Regions from separate parts of the Actinosynnema sp. NPDC091369 genome, predicted to be linked through region 3. Evidence: riboswitches for the same ligand, from Rfam matches in the RefSeq annotation. Region 3 holds a riboswitch; each other region holds the start of a gene.
What was found. A riboswitch is a leader RNA that binds a small molecule or an ion and turns the genes downstream of it on or off. The one in region 3 is predicted to bind S-adenosylmethionine.
Positions count from the first base shown of each region.

Region 1 (4,283 bases), on a different contig from region 3:
CGGGCAGGGTGACCTCCAGCACGGACCCGGCGACCAGGCGGTCCGACTTGCCCGCGGGCCGCCCGTCGAGCACCACGTCACCCGCCTCGGTCAGCGCGGCGACGACCGTGCGGGACAGGCCGAGGAGCTTGGCGAGACCGGCGTCGACCCGCATCCCGTCCAAGCCGTCGGGGACGGGCAGGGTCCGGTAGTCGCCGCTCATGCGCCCGCTTCCTTCTCGCTGGTCTTCTTCTCCACGCGGGTGCCGTCGTAGTCGCGCTGGAGCAACGCCATCAGCACGATCACGCCGCCGCCCACGCAGATCGCGGAGTCGGCCAGGTTGAACACGGGGAAGAAGTTGCCCCACGGGTCGAGGACCGAGATGAAGTCGACCACGCCGCCGCGCAGCGGGCCGGGCGCGCGGAAGATCCGGTCGACCAGGTTGCCCAGCGCGCCGCCCAGGACCAGGCCGAGGCCGATGGCCCAGCCGACCGACCGCAGCCGGCGCGCGATCCACAGGATGAACACGACCACGCCCGACGCGATCAGGGCGAGGATCACCGTCCAGCCCTCGGCCAGGCCGAACGCGGCGCCGGTGTTGCGGATCAGCGGCAGGTAGAGCAGGCCGCCGAACAGCTCGACCGGGTCGCGGCCCTCGAGCTTGTCCACCGCGATGATCTTGGTGACCAGGTCGAGCGCCAACACCAGCGGCGCGATCACGGCCAGCAGGAGGACCCGTCGCTTCGGCAGCGGTGCGTCCGGCTGGTCCGGCGTGTCCGGCTCGGTGTTGGGATCGGTGCTCACCGGGCCATTGTCCAGTATCGACGTCAGCGCAGGAACGGCGGGAGCGCGCGCTGGTCGTCCAGCGGGGTCCAGCGGCCGTCCCGGACCTCGTACTCCCACCGCGAGCCCTCCACCACGAGGGTGCGCAACGCGGCCACGAACCGGTCTACGTGCTCCTCGGTGGTGCCCAGCCCGATCGAGGCGCGCAGGGCCCGTTCGCCGTGCGCGAGCCGGTGCACGGCCACGTGGGCGCAGAACGCGCCGTCGCGCACGCCGATGCCGTGCTCGGCGGACAGCGCCGCGGCCAGGTAGCCGGCGTCCTGACCGCCGACGGTGAAGCTGACCACGCCCACGCGGTCCTGGTCCGAGCCGAACAACGTCAGCTCGTGCACTCCGGGCACGGTCTTCAGACCCGCGCGCAGCCGTGCCAGCAGGGCACGCTCGTGGGCGGTGGTCTGCTCCCAGTGCCTGCCCAGCACGTCGCACGCCACGGCCAGCGCGTGCACGCCCACCACGTTCGGCGTGCCGGCCTCGTGCCGCTCGGGCACCGCCGACCAGGCCACGCCCAGCCGGTCGCCGTGGTCGGTGACGCGGGCCGTCGCGCCGCCGCCCACCAGGTACGGCTCGGCAGCCTGCAACCAGTCGGACCGGCCGACCAGCACACCGGCGCCGAACGGCGCGTAGACCTTGTGCCCCGACAGCACGGTGTAGTCGACGTCCAGCGCGCGCACGTCCACCGGCCGGTGCGGCGCGAGCTGGGCGGCGTCCAGGGCGATGCGGGCGCCGTGCCGGCGGGCCACCCGGGCCAGCTCCGCCACGGGCCACAGCTCACCGGTCACGTTGGACGCGCCGGTCACCACGACCAGCCTCGGGCCGACGGGGGCCGCGCGCAGCGCCCGGTCCAACTCCAGCACCGCCTGGGCGGGCGAGGACGGCGTCCGCAGCCGGCGCACGTTCGGGCCGCGCCACGGCAGCAGCGCCGCGTGGTGCTCGGTGTCGAACAGGACCACGGCGGTGTGCCGGGGCACGCTCCTGGCCAGCAGGTTCAGCGCGTCGGTGGTGTTGCGGGCGAACACCACGGCGTCGGTCTCGCGGGCGTTGAGGAAGCGGCGCACGGACGCGCGGGCCTGCTCGTAGACCCTGGTGCTGACCTGCGAGGCGAAGCCCGCCCCGCGGTGCACGCTGGCGTACCAGGGCAGCACCTCGTCCACGGCGTCGCGCACCTGCTCCAGACACGGGGCGCTGGCCGCGTGGTCGAGGTTGGCGTACTCGACGCGCTCGCCGGTGACCAGCGGCACGCGCAGCGACGAGCCGACCACGCGGGGCAGCGCCTGCTCAGGACGGGCAACGGTGGTGGTGGCGGGAACTGCGATCGTCATGACGCCCTCCGGGGGTCCGGGACCCCACCCGAGAGGGAGCCCGCGCTTGCCGGACGCCCTGCGCGCCGGCCAGGTCCTCACCAGGGGCACCCCACCGCGGAGGAGGGTTGCCGGCCAGCGAGCCTGGGCTTCGCGCTGGCACTCATGACCTTCGACTCGAAGCTAACCCAGGCCGCGCGGTCCCGTCGAGTGGCGTTCACATCCTGGGAGCGTCACGGCAGCCCGACGTCGCCCTTCCAGCGGGCGAAGCGGCCCGCCCGGTCCACCGCCCGGATGCGCTGCTCCGTCGCCGTGCGCATGGCCTCGGTGCACACCACCAGCAGCTGGTCGTGCTCCTGAAGGCGGGTCGTCGGCTGCGGCGTGAAGCCGTTGTCGTCGCGCACCACGAGGCTGACCGAGGAGCCCGGCGGCAGCCGCAGCTCCGACAGGTACACGCCGTGCAGCTTGGAGCCGGGCTGGATGCGGACCTGGAGCAGCTCCGCGCCGAGCTGGTCCAGCGCCGACGAGTCGACCTGCACCTCGTGCGCCTCGCCGGACTTGACCAGCCCCAGCCACTTGGCCAGCCACGGCAGGGTCGTGCCCTGCACCACGGTCAGCACCACGACCAGCACGAACACCGCGTCCACCAGCCGCTGCGCGCCGGGCACGCCCTGGATCAGCGGGATCAGGGCGAACACGATCGGCACCGCGCCGCGCAGCCCCGACCAGGAGACGAACACCTGCTCCCGCCACGGCACCCGGAACGGCAGCGCGGCGAACAGCACCGACAGCGGCCGGGCCAGCAGCACCAGCACCGCGCCCGCGACCAGCGCGGGCACCAGCGCGTCGAGCAGCCGATCGGGTGAGGCGTACAGGCCGAGCAGCACGAACAGCCCGATCTGCGCGATCCAGCCCAGCCCCTCGGCGAACGACAGGGTGTCGGCCCGGTGCGGCAGGCGGGCGTTGCCGAGCACGAGGGCGGCGATGTAGACGGCCAGGAACCCGGACGCGTGCGCGATGTCGCCGACGGTGTAGGCGAGCAGGCACACCGCGACCGTGGCCAGCGGGTACAGGCCGGTGGCGGGCAGCGCGGCCCGGCGCAGCCCGATGCCGCCGAGCCAGCCGAGCGCGACGCCGATCACCGCGCCCGCGATGAGCTCGTAGCCCATCAGCAGCGGCGCGGTCCACGTGATCGGGTCGGGTGCGGCCAGCAGCACGACGGCGATGTAGACCGGCGCGTCGTTGATGCCGGACTCCAGTTCGAGCGCGCCGATCAGCCGCTTGCCGACGCCGATCCCGCGCAGCACGCTGAAGACCGCCGCCGCGTCGGTGGACGACAGCACCGCGCCCCACAGCAGGGCTGTGCGCCAGTCCATGTCCAGCAGGAAGTGCAGCGCGAACCCGGTGACCGCGATGCTCACGCCGACGGCCACCGTGGACAGCGCGATGCCCAGCCCCAGCGCGGGTTTCACCGCGCTCCACCGGGTGGTCAGCCCACCCTCGGTGAGGATCAGCACGAGCGCGACCGTGCCCAGCGAGCGGGTCAGGTCGGCGTCCTCGAACTGGATGCCCAGCACGGCTTCGCCGAGCAGCAGCCCGATGCCGAGGTAGAGCAGGAGGGACGGCAGACCGAGCCTGATCGACACCCTCACCGCGATGACCGAGAGCAGGAGTACGCCGGCGGCGATGCCCAGGTAGCCCGTCACACCGCCCACTCGACCTCCAGGCCGTCGTCCTGCGACATCACTCGACGGTGTCATTCTCCCCCGACGACACCGAAATGGACGAATCCGGCACCCCACGCAGCGTCACCAGCCGAACGTCGCTAGCGCGAACCATGCGGAACCGTGCATGTTGACTACCGGGTCCGCCGCCCCGGTCACCTCCACCCCCTGCGGGAGACACCGTGAAGCTGCGAACGATCTCCATCGCGCTGGTCACCACCGGCGCGCTCCTCGGCTCCGGCCTCGGCTCGGCCACCGCCGCGCCACCCTCCGCCCTGGCCGGGCCCAACATCCCGGTCTCCGCCGTCCAGGCCGACCTGGGCCAGCTCCAGAGCATCGCCACCGCCAACGGCGGCAACCGGGCGCACGGCCGTCCGGGTTACCTCGCCTCGGTGAACTGGGTGAAGTCCAAGTTGGACGCCGCCGGGTTCACCACCAG
Region 1 covers NZ_JBIVUG010000003.1:696,577-700,859, reverse strand. Annotated here, with positions in the region: gene ACIQMJ_RS15930 (RluA family pseudouridine synthase) at 1-202, opposite strand, end outside; gene lspA (signal peptidase II) at 199-783, opposite strand; gene ACIQMJ_RS15920 (aminotransferase class V-fold PLP-dependent enzyme) at 807-2,141, opposite strand; SAM riboswitch class IV at 2,179-2,291, opposite strand; gene ACIQMJ_RS15915 (potassium/proton antiporter) at 2,354-3,826, opposite strand; gene ACIQMJ_RS15910 (M28 family metallopeptidase) at 4,027-4,283, shown strand, end outside.
Region 1: another riboswitch for S-adenosylmethionine. It lies ahead of ACIQMJ_RS15920 (aminotransferase class V-fold PLP-dependent enzyme); the one in region 3 lies ahead of ACIQMJ_RS01610 (methionine ABC transporter ATP-binding protein).

Region 2 (4,283 bases), on a different contig from region 3:
CGCTCGTCGTGCCGGTGTACGTGCACCAGCCCGTGAGCAAGGTGCTGACGCCGGACAAGCGCCTGGTCGGCTTCACGCGCGTGGCGCTGAAGGCGGGCGAGTCGCGGGTGGTCGAGGTGGCGTTCGACGTGCGGCGGCTCGCGGTGACGGCGGGTGACATGGACGGCTCGGGCAAGCCCGAGGTGGCCAGGGGTGGCTACGAGGTCGTGGTCGGCGACGAGAGGGCTCGATTCACGGTGCGGTGAGCTGCCCTGATAACCTTCTGGGCCGTACCCGCGCGGCATTCCGCTGTGGAGGAAGACCGCCCCTTAGTGGGGCGGAGCCGGTGACAAGCGCGGTGCGACTCCGAGACCGAGGAAAAGGTGGCTTTCGCGTGGCGAACATCAAGTCCCAGATGAAGCGGATCAAGACGAACGAGAAGGCGCGCCTGCGCAACAAGGCCGTCAAGTCGTCCCTCAAGACCGCCATCCGCAAGTTCCGTGAGGCCGCCGAGGCCGGTGACAAGGAGAAGGCCACCGCGCTCGCGCAGGAGGCTTCCCGCAAGCTCGACAAGGCCGTCACCAAGGGCGTGATCCACGCCAACCAGGCCGCCAACAAGAAGTCGGCGCTGGCGCGGCGCGCCAACCAGATCTGATCTGGTCCTCACGCCGGAGTGCCGTCCACCCCTCGGGGTGGGCGGCACTTCTCGTTCGCTCGCGGGCCGGTCGCCGCCGACCAATCTCACCGCCCGCGACAGCCGGTCGGCGACGCCCGTCAGCCGCAGCCCGTCAGCGGCGGCCGTGGGCGGCGACGATCTTGAGGACGGCGCGTTCCAGGGCGTAGCCCGAGTCCGCGGCGACGCCCTTGACGTCGGCGTTCAGGTCGGCGACCACCGCCATCGCCGCCGCGAGCCCCCGGTCCTCCCAGCCGCGTGACTGGCCCTGGGCCTTCTTCACCTTCCACGGCGGCATGCCCAGTTCGCCCGCCAGCTTGAACGGGTCGCCCCGGCCCACCGCGGACACGCGCGCGATCGTGCGCACCGCGTCGGCCAGCGCGTCGGCGACCAGCACGTGCGGCACCCCGAGCTGCAACGCCCACCGCAACGCCTCCAGCGCGCCGGCCCGGTCGCCCATCACGGCCTTCTCCGCGACCGCGAACCCGGTCACCTCGGCCCGGCCGCGGTGGTAGCGGCGGACCGCTTCGGCGTCGACCTTGCCGCCGGTGTCGGCGACGAGCTGCGAAGCCGCCGCCGCCAACTCGCGCAGGTCCGACCCGATCGCCTCGATCAGGGCCGCCACGGCCTCCGGGTCGGCCTTGCCGCCGCCCGCCGCGCGAATCTCGTGGCGCACGAACGCTTCCCGGTCCGCCGCCTTGGTGATCTTGGGGCACTCGGTGACCGCGGCACCCGCCTTGCGCAGCAACCCGGGCAGGTCCTTGGCCGCCTTGCTGCGCCCGCCGCCACTGTGGACGACCACCAGCGTCACGCCGTCCGCCGGCGCCTTGGCGTAGGCGACGACCGCGTCGGCGATCTCCTTGCCGCACTCCTGCGCGGCCTCCAGCGCGACCACCCGCCCCTCGGCGAACAGCGACGGGCTCACCAGTTCCGCCAGCTCAGGCGGGGTGACATCGGTCACGCGGACGCGGGTCAGGTCGGCCTGCGGGTCGGCCTTCCGCGCCGTCGCCAACGCACCGCGCACCGCGCGCTCGACCAGCAACTCCTCCTCGCCGACGATCAGGTGCACGGCGTTGGGCGTGTCAGCGGGCGCATTCACGGGCGCGATCCTCCCACGCCCGCCGGGCGTCCGGATGGTGGACGTCTCTGGCTGAGGGTCGGGATCGTGACGTAAGTTGAGGGCACAACTGAATACCGCTCATCCAGAGGGGCAGAGGGATCGGCCCGAAGAAGCCCCGGCAACCCGTCGCACAGCGTCCGCTGGCGACCACGGTGCCAATTCCGACCCGCGACGCGCGGGAAAGATGAGGAGATACCTCGCGATGACTGCTGTCAGTGTGCCCCCGGCCACCACCTCCTTCGACCTCGGTCCTGCCCGCGCGCTGTCGTGTCGCGAGTGCGGTCACGAGACGCCGCTCGCTCCCGAGTACGCCTGTCTCGAGTGTTTCGGGCCGCTGGAAGTGGCCTACGACTTCGGCCGGGTCCGTCGCGAGGACATCGAGGCGGGCCCCCGGTCGATCTGGCGCTACCGCGGCCTGCTCCCCGTGCCGTCCACTGTCGAATCGCACCCCAACACCAACCCCGGCGGCACCCGCCTGGTCGAGGCCGACCGCCTCGCCAAGGCCCTGGGCGTGCGCAAGGTGTGGGTGAAGGACGACACCGGCAACCCCACCCACTCGTTCAAGGACCGCGTGGTCGGCGTCGCCCTCGCCGCCGCCCGCGAGCTCGGCTTCAAGGTCCTCGCCTGCCCGTCCACCGGCAACCTGGCCAACGCCGTCGCCGCCGCCGCGGCCCGCGCGGGCTGGCAGTCGGTGGTGCTCGTGCCGTCCACCCTGGAACAGGCGAAGATCCTCATGACCGCCGTCTACGGCGGCAACCTGATCACCGTCGACGGCAACTACGACGACGTGAACCGGCTGGCGCAGGAGCTGGCCGCCGAGCACGAGGACTGGGCGTTCGTCAACGTCAACGTCCGCCCCTACTACGCCGAGGGCTCCAAGACGCTCGGGTACGAGGTCGCCGAGCAGCTCGGCTGGCGGCTGCCCGACCAGATCGTGGTGCCGATCGCGTCCGGCTCCCAGCTGACCAAGGTCGACAAAGCCTTCCGCGAGCTGGGCGAGCTCGACCTGGTCGAGCAAACCCCGTACCGGGTGTTCGGCGCGCAGGCCACCGGCTGCTCCCCCGTCTCGGCCGCCTTCAAGGCGGGCCACGACGTGGTCTCCCCGGTCCGCCCGGACACCATCGCCCGGTCGCTGGCGATCGGCGCCCCCGCCGACGGCCCCTACGTGCTGGACGCCGTCCGCCGCACCAACGGCGCGATCGAGGACGTCACCGACGACGAGGTCGTCGAGGGCATCCGCCTGCTGGCCCGGACCGAGGGCATCTTCGCCGAGACGGCCGGCGGCGTCACCGTCGCGACCGCGAAGAAGCTCATCGAGACCGGCCGGCTGGACCCGGACGGCGAGACGGTGCTCCTCATCACCGGCGACGGCCTCAAGACCCTCGACGCCCTGGGCGACCGCGTGGGCCCGCGCGCCAACGTCCCGCCGTCGGCCGAGGCCGTCCTGAAGGCCCTCCAGGACTGACCCCGTCGCCGCCTGGTCGGCCGGACCGCGGTTCCGGCCGACCAGGCGACACAGCCCGGCTCATCCCGGCGGCGACCGTCCGAGCGCCGACCCACTCGGTCTCGCTCCACCTCCCGTCCCCGCTGTGCCCGTCACAGCGCTATCCCCGATGAGCGCAGCCACCCGGTGCGCGGGAACGCGGTCAGCTCCGGCAGGACGTGCGGGCCGACCGGTTCGGTGACCACGCGCCAGGCGGTGAGCAGCTGCGGCCACGAACCCAGCGCCTTCTCCTTGTTGTAGCGCTCGGCGTGCCACTCCTCCGGCGGTATGGCGAGGTCGTCGTCGAACAACGCGTCGGCGACCAGTCGGTACGCCGAGTCCGCCGACAGGACCTCCGCCAGTCCGATCACGGCGGTGGTGGTGGCCCTGGCGACGACGGCGCGTTCGCCGCCGGGCAGCTTCTCGCACACGTAGTAGGTGAAAGCGGGCCGCAGTTCGGTGCGCGGCCACGGTTGCGCGGTGTACCCGGGCTGCCACAGCACCCAGGCCACGGCCCGGTTGTCGCCTCGCGGCGACCAGCCGGAGTGCAATCGGATCCAGACGTCTTTCCTCATCGTTCTCCCCTTGTCCGTGGTGCGGAGGGCCGCCTCCCCTGCGGGCGACCCGCGGCCCGTCCGGGCCGGCCAGGACGGCCGTGTCGCCGTCCCGGTCGGTGCGCAGCACCAGCACGCCTTGGCTCGTCAACGCGTCGACCAGCACCCCGCTGGGATGGCCGTAGCGGTTGCCCGCGCCCACGCTCACCAGCGCGATGCGCGGCCGCACCGCCGCGAGGAACGCCGGTGACGAGTACCGCGACCCGTGGTGCGGCACCTTGAGCACGTCGGCCCGCAGGTCCACGTGCCCGCCGAGCAGGTCCGCCTGCCCGGCCAGCTCGATGTCGCCGGTCAGCAGCACCCGCCCGGCTGCGGTCGAGGCCCGCAGCACCAGCGACGCGTCGTTGACCGCCGTGTTAGTCCCGCCCACCGGGTCCACGCGCGGACCCAGCACGTCGAGCGCCAAGCCCGGCC
Region 2 covers NZ_JBIVUG010000006.1:388,750-393,032, forward strand. Annotated here, with positions in the region: gene ACIQMJ_RS25075 (glycoside hydrolase family 3 N-terminal domain-containing protein) at 1-245, shown strand, start outside; gene rpsT (30S ribosomal protein S20) at 374-634, shown strand; gene holA (DNA polymerase III subunit delta) at 768-1,751, opposite strand; SAM riboswitch class I at 1,848-1,963, shown strand; gene thrC (threonine synthase) at 1,975-3,237, shown strand; partial or broken gene ACIQMJ_RS25095 (DNA internalization-related competence protein ComEC/Rec2) at 3,853-4,283, opposite strand, start outside.
Region 2: another riboswitch for S-adenosylmethionine. It lies ahead of thrC (threonine synthase); the one in region 3 lies ahead of ACIQMJ_RS01610 (methionine ABC transporter ATP-binding protein).

Region 3 (4,283 bases):
AGAGCGCGAACGTCGACGTCGACGAGCTGATCCGGCTGATCAACGCCGAGACCACGCTCCTGCCCCCGATCATCATCCCCGACGAGGTCTCCCAGGACCGGGTCGCGGGCAGCCCGGCCGCCGAGCAGCCGAGCGCCCCGCCCGCCGCACTGGTCGAAGCCGCGGGGAAGTGGAAGCGGCGCTTCCTGAAGGCCGCGGTCGCCACCGTGCTGGTGACCATCTCCGGCGGTGGCGCCACCGCGATCGCGATGGACAAGTCCGTCACGGTCGACGTCGACGGCGAGGCCAAGACCGTCCGCACCTACGAGTCCACCGTCGGCGAGATCCTGGCCGACGAGGGCATCACGATCGGCGAGCACGACGCGCTCAGCCCGTCCCCCCAGGCGAAGGTCGGTGACGGCGGCAAGATCTCGCTGGACCGCGGCCGGCTGGTGAAGGCGACGGTCGACGGCGAGCAGCGCGAGGGCTGGGTCCGCTCGGTCACCGTGGACGAGGCGCTGGAGCAGCTCCAGGTCGAGGACGAGGGCGCGTGGCTCTCGCACGACCGCGGCATGGACGTCCCCCTCGACGGCCTCTCCCTCGAGGTCAAGAGCCTCAAGACCATCACCCTCTACGACGGCGGCAACGCGCCCCGGCAGGTCCGGACGACCGCCGTGACCGTCGAAGAGCTGATGAAGAGCGAGAACCTCACGCTCGGTCCCGAGGACAGGCTCGAAACGGCGATGGACCTGCGCGTCACCAACGGCGCCGAGGTCCACATCACGCGCACCGGCGTGTCGGTGATCAACGCGACGGAGGCCATCCAGCCGCCCGTCGAGGAGGTCAAGGACGACACGATGATGAAGGGCCAGAAAGAGGTCCTGGAGCCGGGCGAGGCCGGCGAGCAGATCGTCACCTACCGCGTCACGGTGAAGAACGGGGCCGAGGTCGGCCGCGAGAAGCTGGGCGCGAAGGTCACCAAGGAGCCGAAGCCGAAGAAGGTCAAGATCGGCACCAAGCTCCCGCCCGACGGCGAGGTCTGGGACCGGCTGGCGCAGTGCGAGGCGACCGGCAACTGGGCCATCAACACCGGCAACGGCTACTACGGCGGCCTGCAGTTCAACAAGGGCACGTGGGACGCCTACGGCGGCTCCCAGTACGCCGCGTACCCGCACCAGGCGACCCGCGAGCAGCAGATCGCCGTGGCGACCAAGCTCCGCGACGCCCGCGGCGGCTACTCGGCGTGGCCCCACTGCCAGCAGAAGCTGGGGCTGCCGTAACAATGTGCTGGTGACTGAGGACTCGACGTCGGCCGGTTCGGGGAGCCACCTCCTCGGACCGGCCGACGTGCGTCGGCTGGCCGCCGAGCTGGACATCCGCCCCACCAAGAAGCTGGGGCAGAACTTCGTGCACGACCCGAACACGGTGCGGCGCATCGTGGCGGCGGCCGGGTTGCGCCCGGACGACGTCGTGCTGGAGGTCGGTCCCGGGCTGGGCTCGCTCACGTTGGCGCTGCTGCCCTCCTGTCGCGCGCTGGTGGCCGTGGAGATCGACGGCGTGCTGGCCGACCGCCTGCCCGCCACGGTGGCCGAGCGCGCCCCCGACCTCGCGGACCGGCTGACGGTCGTGCACGAGGACGCGATGCGCGTCACACCGTCCCAGTTGCCGCTGGAGCCCACGGCATTGGTGGCGAACCTGCCGTACAACGTGGCCGTGCCCGTGGTGCTGCACCTGCTGGCCGTGCTGCCGTCGCTGCGCACGGGCCTGGTGATGGTGCAGTCGGAGGTGGCCGACCGGATGGCCGCCGGTCCCGGCAGCAAGGTCTACGGCGTGCCCAGCGTGAAGCTCGCCTGGTACGCCGACGCCCGGCGGGCCGGTCCCGTGCCGCGCTCGGTGTTCTGGCCGGTGCCCAACGTGGACTCCGCGCTGGTCGCGTTCGAGCGGCACGAGCCGTTGTCCTCTGTGGACCCCAAGGCGCTGTTCTCGTTGGTGGACGCCGCTTTCGCGCAGCGCCGCAAGATGCTGCGCGGCGCGCTGTCCGGCTGGGCCGGTTCGGCGGCGGAGGCGCAGCGGCTGCTCGTGGCAGCGGGCGTCGACCCGGCGGTGCGCGGCGAACAACTGGCCGTCAGTGACTTCATCCGGATAGCCGAGGCCGCGTCCGCTCGGTAGTCGATGATCTTTCGGCCGAAAGTGTGATTTGCCGGACGATCCTGTTTCAGGCTTGCGTCAGCCCGGCTCGGTCGGGTGTACTCGTGGTGCCATCCCGAGCGGCCGAGAGACCTGGCTCTACGACGCCGCAGCAACCACCCCTCCATGGGGGCAGGTGCTTCAGCCAGGATCGATGGAGGATCACGTGCCCAGGATGCGAATGCTCACCCGCCGGCGGGTCGTCGACCACGGCCGCCGGACTTCGTCAGCGTGTCGCAGCTTCCGCTGAAGCCCTAGGCGCCTTCGAATCCTCGCGTCCTGCGTTCAGGACACCTTCTGAGCTGAGCCGTCGGTCACGCACGCCATGAGCGTGCGCTGCCGCATGCTGTCGTGGAGCGAAACGTGATCACTGTCGAGAACCTCACCAAGACCTTCCCCGGGAGTACCGGGCAGGTTCGCGCGCTGGACGGCGTGAACCTGGACGTCGCCGCGGGCACCGTGCTCGGCGTCGTCGGCCCCAGCGGGGCGGGCAAGTCCACCCTGGCCCGGTGCGTCGCGCTCCTGGAGCGCCCCGACAGCGGTGCGATCCGCGTCGACGGCACCGACCTCGTCTCCCTCGACGGCACCGCGCTGCGCGCCGCCCGCCGGCAGATCGGCGTTGTGCCGCAAGGGGACTCCCTGCTGCGCCAGCGCACCGCCGCGGGCAACGTCGCGCTGCCGCTGGAGGCCGCGGGCGTGGCCGGGCCGCAGCGCCGCACCCGCGTCGCCGAACTGCTCGACCTCGTCGGCCTGACCGACAAGGCCGGCTCCTACCCCGACCAGCTCTCCGGCGGCCAGCGCCAGCGGATCGCGGTCGCGCGGGCGCTCGCCGCGTCGCCGTCCGTGCTGCTGGCCGACGAGCCGACGTCCGCGCTCGACCCCGACACGACCGGCTCGGTGCTCACCGTGCTGGACCGGGCGCGCGCCGAGCTCGGCGTGACGGTGCTCGTGGTCACGCACGACATGGGCGTGGTCCGCAAGATCTGCGACGACGTCGCGGTGCTGGAGGACGGCCGGGTCGTGGAGCACGGCAAGGTGCTCGACCTGGTGTCCGACGCCGCCAGCCGCACGGCCGCGTCGCTGCTGCCCGCCGTGGACCAGAACCCGGCGGCGGAGTCCTCGTTCGACCGGGTCGCGGACGTCGTGCTGATCGGCTTCGCGGCCGTCGGCGCGCTGCTGCCCGAGGCCACCAGCCGGTTCGGCGTCGAGCTGAACCTGCTCGGCGGCGGCCTGACCCGGCTCGGCGAGACCCCGGTGGCGCGGTTCCGCGTCGGCCTCAAGGGCGAGCGCGCCGACTCGGCGCTGGAGTGGATCTCGGAAGCGGGCGGCTCGGTGCGACGGACCCTGTCGGGTCCGCAGGGAGTAGCTGCGTGAGGTCTGCAACACCCTGGTCCACCGTGTTCGACGACCTGCTGGTCGCCACCGGCGAAACGTTGTACATGGTGGTCGTCTCCACCCTGATCGCCGTTCTGCTCGGAGCACCCGTCGGCATCTGGCTTCAGCTCACCGCACCCGGTGGGCTGAAGCCCCGGCCGGTGCTGCACAAGGTGCTCGGGTTCGTCGTGGACCTGGGCCGCTCCATGCCGTTCCTGGTCCTGCTGGTGGTGCTCACCTCGCTGACCAGGCTGCTGCTCGGCAGCACCATCGGACCCACGGCGGCCATCGTGCCGCTGGCCGTCGGCGCGATCCCGTTCGTCGGCAGGCTGGTCCAGAACGTGCTGGCCGAGGTGCACGTGTCGGTGGTCGAGGCCGCCGTCACCACCGGGTCGTCCACGCTGCGGATCGTGCGCAGCGTGCTGCTCCGCGAGTCGATGCCCGCGCTGGTCAACGCCGTCGGCGTGACCGCGATCGCGCTGCTCGGCTACTCGGCCATGGCCGGGGTGGTCGGTGGCGGCGGCCTCGGCGACCTCGCCGTGCGCATGGGCTACCAGCGGTTCAACGACCGCTACCTGTGGAGCACGGTCGTCGTGCTGGCGGTCATCGCCACCGCGATCCAGTTCGTCACCAACCGCGTGGCCCGCGGCGTCGACCGGCGCCGCACCGCGTCCGTCTGATCGTCTTCGCCTCACTAAGGAATGACATGCGTATTCGTGCTGCCCTGCTGGCCGTGCTGCTGA
Region 3 covers NZ_JBIVUG010000001.1:333,693-337,975, reverse strand. Annotated here, with positions in the region: gene ACIQMJ_RS01620 (resuscitation-promoting factor) at 1-1,259, shown strand, start outside; gene rsmA (16S rRNA (adenine(1518)-N(6)/adenine(1519)-N(6))-dimethyltransferase RsmA) at 1,270-2,148, shown strand; SAM riboswitch class I at 2,235-2,327, shown strand; gene ACIQMJ_RS01610 (methionine ABC transporter ATP-binding protein) at 2,530-3,540, shown strand; gene ACIQMJ_RS01605 (methionine ABC transporter permease) at 3,537-4,220, shown strand; gene ACIQMJ_RS01600 (MetQ/NlpA family ABC transporter substrate-binding protein) at 4,247-4,283, shown strand, end outside.